3 regions of the Pseudomonas sp. S3_C06 genome follow, and region 2 is predicted to be linked to each of the others. Evidence: predicted binding sites of a transcription regulator. Region 2 holds the regulator's gene; each other region holds the start of a gene.

Region 1 (3,274 bases), 2.0 Mb from region 2:
CAGAGGGCGAGAAAGGCCCACTGCTCGAAGGCATCTACCGCACCCGTCTGAAAACCCAGCCACCGGCCGAATGGAAGGATCTGGGCAAGGAAGAACGCACAGCGAAGATGCGCGACGGCGTGATCAAGTTCTGGAGTGGCAGCGACGTGCTGCTGCGTCAGTTGGGTCAGGACCGTGCCAGCAGCATCAAGGATTATCTGGTCGATAAAGGCCAGCTGGCGGACGACCGTGTGTACTTCATCGACGCCAATCTCGGTGAAGCCGAGAGCGATGGCCGCGTGGTGACGCAAATGCATCTGGATGCAGAGTGATGAAACTGCAGTGGCTGGCCTTGCTCGCAATGACGTTCGCGGCCAGTCACGCCTCGGCGTCCGATACCCTGCGCTGCGGCAGTCAGTTGATCAGTCTCGGAGACCGGTCAAGCGAAGTCCTGCAAAAGTGCGGTGAGCCGGTCAGCCGTGATGTGCTCGGCTACAAGCGCAGCGCCAATCGTCGCGAAGAGTTTCAGGTCGAGGAATGGACCTACGGCCCGAGCAACGGCATGTACCAGTACCTGCGCTTCGAAGGTAATCGCCTGCGGCAGATCAACAGCAAACGCGGCAACTGACCCGACACCGATTCCCCTGTAGGAGTGAGCCTGCTCGCGATAGCGGTCTGTCAGCTAATCAAATTGCTGACTGACACACCGCTATCGCGAGCAGGCTCACTCCTACATTTGTTTTGTGTTGTCTCTGAAATAGAACAAGCCCCGACACAAGTGGCGGGGCCTGTAATGGTCACATCCGTGTGACCGTTCGCATGAACTCTAAAGTTGCGGCAGACGTATTGCTCGGCCCGTCTGTCGCGCCTTCTCCCGGTCCAGGCGAGAAGTCATGCCTTACTCGGCTTTCAGGCCGTCAGCGGAGACCGCTTTAACACCTTTGATTTTCTTGGTAATAGCGACAGCGGTAGCTTTCTGAGCATCAGTTACCGCAACAGTCGACGACAGGGAAACCACGCCTTTGTTGGTTTCTACTTTGATGTCGGTACCTGGAATGCCTTTTTCGGTGACCAGGTCAGCTTTGACTTTAGTGGTGATCCAGGTGTCGGAAGTAGCTTCTTTAGCCTGGGTGACTTCACCGGCAGCCAGAGTCATTGGAGCCTGGGTAGCCTGGGTGGATTGTGCGAATGCACCGGAAGCCATGGTCAGGGTCAGCGCGGTAGCAGCAGCGGCAGTGATAGCGAACTTCTTCATACGAGTAACTCCTGTTTTTCTGGAAAGTCTGCTGGTTGTCTTGTCAGCAGGGTTACCAAGGTAGTTGCGAACGCTGTGCCAACTTTTGAAAAGCGATAATTTCCTTATAAATCAATAAGTTATTAATTAGCAAAATTTTCGAAATCATGCAATTTGCATGACCTTCGAATTATCGACATGCAAGTTACGGTTTTTCGGAAAGTTCCTAAGGCGCTGAAATTATTGAAGCTTTTGTGAAGTGCCGCGCAATGAAAAATGCCCCGCAGTGCGGGGCATTTTCGAGTACATCACTGACCGCTTATGTACCGCTGGCGGTGCAGCCTTTAGGGGAATAATCCGGAGCAACGGTGGTACCGCAGGTCCATACACCCGCGCCGGTACCTGAAGAACGAGTCAGGGTGATGGTCTTGCTCAGCACCGGACCCGGGGCATTGAGCAGTGTGCAAGTGATGGTTCCGGCACCGGTGGATGCAGTACCGGATGCGGCGAGTGTGCAGTTGGATGTCGCCGCCGTCGCACTACCCGCAACCAATGTCAGCGTTGGATCGGTGCCTTGATTGATGGTGTCTTCAAACGGCACCTTCAGCGCACTGATCTCCGCCAGCCCCGCCGTTACCTTCGACCGCGCCTGATACTTGGAATACTGCGGCAAGGCGATGGTCGCCAGAATCCCGATGATGGCCACCACGATCAGCAGTTCGATCAGAGTAAAACCTTGTTGTTTTTTCATAGACACGCTCCATGCATGAGTCGAAATCTCATGATCTGAAAGGGAAGCAGCATAGGCCATGCCAATGCCTTCGAAGCCCCGCCCCTTGGGCGCGAACCACATACATCGCCATTTCCTACAACCCGCAACCGCACTATCTGACACTTTTTGTCACCTGCACTGGCCGTGTTTGGCGCTGTCACTTGACTAGGCTATAAGTCATGAACTGCAAGCGTGCGGAATCCCCATGAATGACATCGCTCTGAGCGGTCTGGCCAAGCAATTGGTGCAGGCCGAACTGCTCACGGAAAAAAGCGCCCAGCAAGCCTCGCAACAGGCCCAGCGTAATCGCTTGTCGCTGGTCAGCTATCTGGTGCAGAACAAACTGGTCAAGAGCTCACAGGTCGCCGAAATCGCCTCCGAGCATTTCGGCATGGCCTTGCTTGATCTCAATTGCCTGGACAAGGAAACCCAGCCCAAAGGCCTGGTCAGCGAAAAACTGGTGCGCCAGCATCACGCCCTGCCCCTGTGGCGACGTGGCAACAAGCTGTTCGTAGGCATTTCCGACCCGAGCAATCATCAAGCGATCAACGACATTCAGTTCAGCACCGGGCTGAGCACCGAAGCCATTCTGGTCGAGGACGACAAGCTCAGCGATGCCATCGAAAAATTCTTCGACACCAACGCCAGCGGTCTGGAGGACATGGCCGATGTCGATCTCGATGGCCTCGATGTCGAATCCATCGACGACAGCAAACAGGACGCCATCGCAGGCCTCGACGCCGACGATGCACCGGTGGTGCGCTTCGTGCACAAGATGCTGCTCGACGCGATCAAAAGCGGCTCATCCGACTTGCACTTCGAACCTTACGAGAAGAACTACCGGGTGCGGGTGCGCACCGACGGCATCCTGCGCGAGGTGGCCAAGCCACCAATTCAACTGGCCGGGCGCATCGCCGCACGCCTGAAAGTCATGGCCAGCCTCGATATTTCGGAACGGCGCAAACCGCAGGACGGGCGGATCAAGATGCGCCTGTCGAAAAGCAGGTCGATCGATTTTCGGGTCAACACGCTGCCGACCCTGTGGGGCGAAAAAGTGGTGATCCGGATCCTCGATCCGTCCAGCGCACAGATCGGCATCGACGCGCTCGGTTACGAACCCGCGCAGAAAGAACTGTACATGGCCGCGCTCAAGCAGCCCCAAGGCATGATTCTGGTCACTGGCCCCACCGGCTCGGGGAAAACCGTGTCGCTGTACACCGGCCTGAATATCCTCAACACCGTCGACATCAATATCTCCACCGCCGAAGACCCGGTGGAAATCAACATGG
Region 2 (3,274 bases):
CTTCCGCAAACTGTCGGTGGCCGATAACATCATGGCCATCCTCGAGACCCGCCAGGAACTCGACAAGGCCGGCCGTCGCAAGGAGCTGGAAAGCCTGCTGCAGGAATTCCACATCAGCCACATCCGCGACAACCTCGGCATGAGCCTTTCCGGTGGTGAACGCCGCCGGGTGGAAATCGCTCGCGCACTGGCGACCGCACCGAAATTCATCCTGCTCGACGAACCGTTCGCCGGTGTCGACCCGATTTCGGTCGGCGACATCAAGCAGATCATCCACCACCTCAAGGCCAAGGGTATCGGTGTGCTGATCACCGACCACAACGTCCGTGAAACGCTGGATATCTGCGAAACCGCTTACATCGTCAACGATGGTCAACTGATCGCTGAAGGCGATGCAGAAACCATCCTGGCCAACGATCTGGTCAAGGAAGTGTATCTGGGCCACGAGTTCCGCCTGTAAGCGCAACAGTGCCCGGTGCGCCGCCGGGGCGCTGTATCGATTCAAGCAGGATTTAATCCGCTTTAATTGTTACAGCGCTCTAGGCAAACACTTCAGTTTCAGGCATATAATTTGCTTAAGTTTGGCGCCTCGGCGCCCTGTAGTGGATGGCGCATAGCGCCGGCGAATAAGGTGTTAAGCCCCTGCCATGAAACCATCGCTAGTCTTGAGAATGGGCCAGCAGCTGACGATGACACCGCAGCTGCAACAGGCCATCCGCCTGCTCCAATTGTCGACCCTGGATCTGCAACAGGAAATCCAGGAGGCGCTGGAATCCAATCCGATGCTCGAACGCCAGGAAGAAGGCGAAGACTTCGATAATTCCGACCCCATGGCTGACAACGCCGAACAGAAGCCCAACACCGAGATCCAGGAACCGTCCTATCAGGAAACCGCCCCGACGGTCGACAACCTCGAGGACGGCGAATGGAACGAGCGCATCCCCAACGAGCTTCCGGTCGACACGGCCTGGGAAGACGTCTACCAGACCAGCGCCAGCAGCCTGCCCAGCAGCGACGATGACGAGTGGGATTTCACCACACGCACGTCCGCCGGCGAGAGCCTGCAAAGCCACCTGCTGTGGCAACTGAACCTTGCGCCGATGTCCGACACCGATCGCCTGATCGCCGTGACCCTGATCGATTGCATCAACAATCAGGGCTACCTGGACGAAACCCTCGAAGAGATCCTTGAGGCGTTCGACCCGGAACTGGACATCGAACTGGACGAAATCGAAGCCGTCCTGCACCGCATCCAGCAGTTCGAACCGGCCGGCATCGGCGCGCGCAATCTCGGCGAATGCCTGCTGCTGCAATTGCGCCAGTTGTCGGCCAAGACACCTTGGCTGGCTGAAGCGAAACGTCTGGTCAGCGATTACATCGACCTGCTTGGCAGCCGCGACTACAGCCAGTTGATGCGGCGCATGAAGCTCAAGGAAGACGAACTGCGTCAGGTCATCGAGCTGGTGCAAAGCCTTAATCCGCGCCCGGGTTCACAGATCGAATCAACCGAAGCCGAATACGTCGTGCCCGACGTGATCGTGCGCAAGGACAACGAACGCTGGCTGGTCGAACTCAATCAGGAATCGGTGCCACGGCTGCGCGTCAACGCCCAGTACGCTGGTTTCGTCCGCCGCGCCGACACCAGCGCCGACAACACCTTCATGCGCAATCAGTTGCAGGAAGCCCGCTGGTTCATCAAGAGCCTGCAGAGCCGCAACGAAACCCTGATGAAAGTTGCCACCCAGATCGTCGAGCATCAGCGCGGTTTTCTGGAGTACGGCGACGAAGCGATGAAGCCATTGGTCCTGCATGACATCGCCGAAGCGGTCGGCATGCACGAATCGACGATTTCACGGGTGACCACGCAGAAATTCATGCATACCCCGCGCGGTATTTATGAGCTGAAATACTTTTTCTCCAGCCACGTCAGCACCTCCGAAGGCGGCGAATGCTCGTCCACGGCGATCCGCGCGATCATCAAAAAACTGGTTGCTGCGGAAAATCAGAAAAAGCCGTTGAGTGACAGCAAGATCGCTGGTTTACTGGAGGCACAAGGCATTCAGGTGGCTCGCCGCACCGTCGCCAAGTACCGCGAATCCCTCGGGATCGCGCCTTCGAGCGAACGCAAGCGGTTGATGTAAGCCACGTTACAGCGTTCCAGTGGCAGGCTATCCAGCCTGCCGCTTTATGCACTGGCAACGAAGGAGAAGCTGTATGCAAGTCAACATCAGTGGACACCAACTGGAAGTGACCGAACCTCTGCGCACCTACATCAACGAAAAACTCGACCGATTAGAGCGCCATTTCGACAAGATCACCAACGTGCAAGTCACGATGTGCGTCGAAAAGCTGAAGCAGAAAATCGAAGCCACCTTGCATATTCCCGGCGGAGAAGTGGTTGCCAATGCCGAGCATGACGACATGTATGCCGCCATTGACCTACTGACCGACAAGCTGGATCGCCAACTCAAAAAGCATAAGGAAAAGACCCAAAGCCTCCTCCAGGGCGCGACAGGTCGATAACCCCCCATTCCATGATCCGACTTGAAAGTATCCTGACCCCCGGCCGTTCCCTCGTGAACGTGCCGGGCGGCAGTAAAAAGAAAGCCCTCGAACAAATTGCCAACCTGATCGCCCGCGAAGTGCCGGATCTGGCCATGCAGGATGTCTTCGAGGCGTTGATTGCCCGTGAAAAACTCGGTTCCACCGGTTTTGGTAACGGCATCGCCATCCCCCATTGCCGCCTCAAGGGTTGCCAAGCGCCGATCAGCGCGCTGATGCACCTTGACGCTCCGATCGATTTCGACGCCATTGACGGCGCTCCGGTTGACCTGCTGTTTGTTTTGCTGGTCCCGGAAGCCGCCACCGATGCGCATCTGGAGTTGCTACGTCAGATCGCCAGCATGCTGGATCGTAAGGAAGTGCGCGAACAGCTGCGTAGCGCACCGAGTAGCGAAGCCTTGTATCAGGTCGTCCTGAGCGAGCAGAACGGGCATTAATCATGCGTTTGATCATCGTCAGCGGCCGTTCCGGCTCGGGTAAAAGTACGGCTCTGGATGTCCTTGAGGACAACGGCTATTACTGCATCGACAACCTGCCCGCAGGCTTGTTGCCGGAACTGGCCGAACGCGCGCTGATTCACACTGAGCTGGCGCAACCGCTGGTGGCCGTGTCGATCGATGCGCGTAACTTGCCGAGCCATCTGACGCGCTTTCCCGAGTTGCTTGAAGATGTCCGGGCCAAGCACATCCAGTGCGATGTCCTGTATCTGGAC
Region 3 (3,274 bases), 2.7 Mb from region 2:
GAAGTGAAGAAAGACATCCTGTTGCGCATTCACAGCACGTTGAAGCCGGGCGGTTATCTGTTCCTTGGCGCTTCCGAAGCGTTGAACGGTTTGCCGGACCATTACCAGATGGTGCAGTGCAGCCCGGGGATCATTTACCAGGCGAAGTGAAGCATGCGGAAATAAAAGGGAGCCCACAGGGGCTCCTTTTTTTTGCCGCATGCTTCACGTAGGAGCTGCCGAAGGCTGCGATCTTTTGATTTTATTTTTTAAGAACAAGATCAAAAGATCGCAGCCTTCGGCAGCTCCTATGTATGGACTCGCCCCACCATTCAACCCGCTTTTGAACACTGCTACCCGGTTGCATCTATGTATAAGGCCTATTCGAGGAAGCGTTAACCGGCTTCTGGCCAACATTGGGTAAGCTCGCGATATGCCGATTACAGTAAGGCCTCAAGGGCCAGTAGGAGCTCAGGCATCAATTCGCGACGGTCTGACCTGGGGTCAATGTTCTTAGCAGGGGTTGAAGCGGCTTAGCGCCTCGGTGGCAGAACTCTTTTATCAGTGACTCATCGTCGCCTCCTGGCCGTTGCCCGGCTGGCGACGATATGTTTGATCGTTTTGCAGCAGCACCCACAAAATCCGAAGGTTGCGATTAGCCAATCGCACCGCAGCTTCCTTGCGACCCAAGCGGTTGATCCAGCGTTGCAGCCGCTGATCGTCCGGCTGCTGTGAATCAGGCCGCAGTTGCCTTAAAACAGCATGAGCGCCCTGGATCGTCAGACTGCGCAAATACGCATCACCATGCTTGCTCATCTTGCCCAGTCGGGTCTTCTCGCCAGAACTGTGCTGGCTGGGCACCAACCCGAAATAGGCGGCGAACAAGCGAGCGTTGGCGAACCGTTCAGGCTCGGTCTGCTTGGCGATCAGCGCCGTGGCGATGATCGGGCCAACACCGCGCACCGTCATCAGCCGCTTCGCCGTCTCGTCTTCTTTCGCTGCCATTTCCAGCCGGCCGGTCAGCACGTTGACGCGATCGCCCAATTGACTCCATTCGCCCAGCAATTCAGCAATCAGTTCACGCAACAAATCAGGCAGCGGTTGGGTGGCATCTTCCAGTATTCGAGGCACCAGCTGGCTGATCGCAATTTCGCCCTGTGCCATGGCCACTCCATGTTCGAGCAGTAAACCGCGCATTTGATTGCCGACCGCAGTGCGCCGCCGCACATATCCCTGACGCGCCCGGTGTAGAGCCTGCATCGCCATCGCGGCCGCGCTCTTGATCGGCACCGCCGAGATTTTGCAGTCGCGGCCGGCACGCAAGATAGCCAAAGCATCGTTGCGATCATTTTTCGGGCCGCTGCGGTGGCTGGCGACCAGTTGAGCGGGCAGGATGCGAACGGGATTACCCTGCATTTGCAGCAACCGCGCCCATGCTTGAGCACCGGGCCCGGTTTCCACCAACACCGTCACGCTCGGAGGAAGCTCACGGAGAAATACCTGAAAGGCTTCGCGTGACTTGATTCTCTCCTCGAATATCAGCAGGCCGAGGGCATCTTCCCCTGCCACCTGGAAAACCCTTTTGGCAAGATCCACTGCGACTGTGGAGCATGCCGACACGTCGGCTGACAAAGACTGATTATTCGTCGTATGCTTTTTCATGGCCTCGCCCTCGCTGTCGTTGGCTTCTATAAGAATGCCACCGTGGCGCACAGACGCCTCGGCTTGGGCGAGTCCATACAATTACAGGGGGAGGTGTTAACAGGAAGAAGCGGCAGAAAAGCGGCATCCGGCGGAAACCGGTTGCCGCTTTTCTGGCATTGCCGCTTTGCCGACTCCCCGCAAAGCCGCGGTTTATGGGGGTTTTGTAGTTTGGCACGGCGCTTGCTAAAGCTCAGTTACGAAAAACCGGTCACCTGAAGGTTCCCGACATGAGCATCAGCTTCGATAAAGCGCTCGGCATTCACGAAAAGGCATTGGGCTTCCGCGCCCAGCGTGCCGAAGTGCTGGCCAACAACATCGCCAACGCCGATACCCCGAACTACAAGGCGCGGGATCTGGAGTTCTCCAAAGTGCTTGAAGCACAGACCCAGAAAAACGCTAACGGCACCATCGCCCTGAACATGACCAACAGCCGTCACATCGAAGCTGAAGGCCTTGGCAACGGCGACGAATCGCTGATGTATCGCACGCCGATGCAACCTTCGATCGACCAGAACACCGTGGACGCCCAACTGGAACAGTCGAACTACGCGGAAAACGCCGTCGGCTTCCAGGCCAGCTTCACCCTGCTCAACAGCAAATTCAAAGGGCTGGTGTCAGCCCTGCGCGGAGAGTAATCCATGTCCCTGTCCAGCGTTTTCAACATTGCCGGCAGCGGCATGAGCGCACAGACCACGCGTCTGAACACCGTGGCGTCGAACATCGCCAACGCCGAGACCGTCTCCTCGAGCATCGACCAGACCTACCGCGCCCGTCACCCGGTATTCGCCACCATGTTCCAGGGCGGCCAGAACAGTGGCAGCAACTCGCTGTTCCAGAGCCAGGACGCAGCCGGTCAAGGCGTACAGGTGCTCGGCGTGGTCGAAGACCAGAGCAACCTCGAAGCGCGCTACGAGCCGAATCATCCGGCGGCCGACGCCAAAGGCTACGTCTACTACCCGAACGTCAACGTGGTGGAAGAAATGGCTGACATGATTTCCGCGAGCCGGTCCTTCCAGACCAACGCCGAAATGATGAACACCGCCAAAACCATGATGCAGAAGGTACTGACCCTCGGTCAGTAATAAGGGGCGACGGCCATGAGTGTTTCCGATACCACCAGCAGCTTGAGCATGAATGACATCCTGTCGAACTCGTCGAAAAAGACCAGTTCGACCGCCGGTGGCATTGCTTCGGCCACTAACAGCGCCACCGGCGGCCAGGCCCTGGGCAAGGACGCGTTCCTGCAATTGCTGGTCACCCAGCTGAAAAACCAGAACCCGCTCGATCCGCAGGACAACAGCGCATTCGTTGCCCAGTTGGCCCAGTTCAGTAGCCTGGAAGGCATCACCACGCTGAACAGCACGGTCAGTTCGCTGGCCGGCAACTACAACTCCTCGCAAGCCTTGCAGGCTTCGTCGCTGGTGGGTCGCAATGTGATCGTGCAGACCAACTCGGTTCAGCTCGACGATCCGAGCAAAGGCATGACCGGTTCGGTCACCGTTCCGTCGTCGATCGCCGGCGGCACCGTGAGCATTACCGACAGCAGCGGCGCGGTGGTTCGCACCATCGATCTGGGCAGTCGCGCCGCAGG

What was found. Region 2 encodes sigma-54, which starts transcription at its own class of promoters, with help from an activator protein. Its sites were predicted from a motif close to ANTGGCATNNANNTTGCTNT; they were not measured.
Region 1: a site for sigma-54 is predicted at 2,011-2,030, ahead of AB4N44_RS12820 (pilin). Genes of this name have one in related genera too.
Region 3: a site for sigma-54 is predicted at 1,851-1,870, ahead of flgB (flagellar basal body rod protein FlgB). Genes of this name have one in related genera too.

What each region holds. Positions count from the first base shown of each region.
Region 1 is NZ_CP162747.1:2,918,201-2,921,474, forward strand. Features, by position in the region: gene AB4N44_RS12805 (DUF748 domain-containing protein) at 1-311, shown strand, start outside; gene AB4N44_RS12810 (DUF2845 domain-containing protein) at 311-607, shown strand; gene AB4N44_RS12815 (BON domain-containing protein) at 878-1,234, opposite strand; gene AB4N44_RS12820 (pilin) at 1,533-1,964, opposite strand; gene pilB (type IV-A pilus assembly ATPase PilB) at 2,191-3,274, shown strand, end outside.
Region 2 is NZ_CP162747.1:4,924,360-4,927,633, reverse strand. Features, by position in the region: gene lptB (LPS export ABC transporter ATP-binding protein) at 1-460, shown strand, start outside; gene AB4N44_RS21745 (RNA polymerase factor sigma-54) at 648-2,141, shown strand; gene hpf (ribosome hibernation-promoting factor, HPF/YfiA family) at 2,215-2,523, shown strand; gene ptsN (PTS IIA-like nitrogen regulatory protein PtsN) at 2,535-2,999, shown strand; gene rapZ (RNase adapter RapZ) at 3,002-3,274, shown strand, end outside.
Region 3 is NZ_CP162747.1:2,237,140-2,240,413, reverse strand. Features, by position in the region: gene cheR (protein-glutamate O-methyltransferase CheR) at 1-150, shown strand, start outside; gene AB4N44_RS09780 (IS110 family RNA-guided transposase) at 541-1,599, opposite strand; gene flgB (flagellar basal body rod protein FlgB) at 1,911-2,318, shown strand; gene flgC (flagellar basal body rod protein FlgC) at 2,322-2,765, shown strand; gene flgD (flagellar hook assembly protein FlgD) at 2,781-3,274, shown strand, end outside.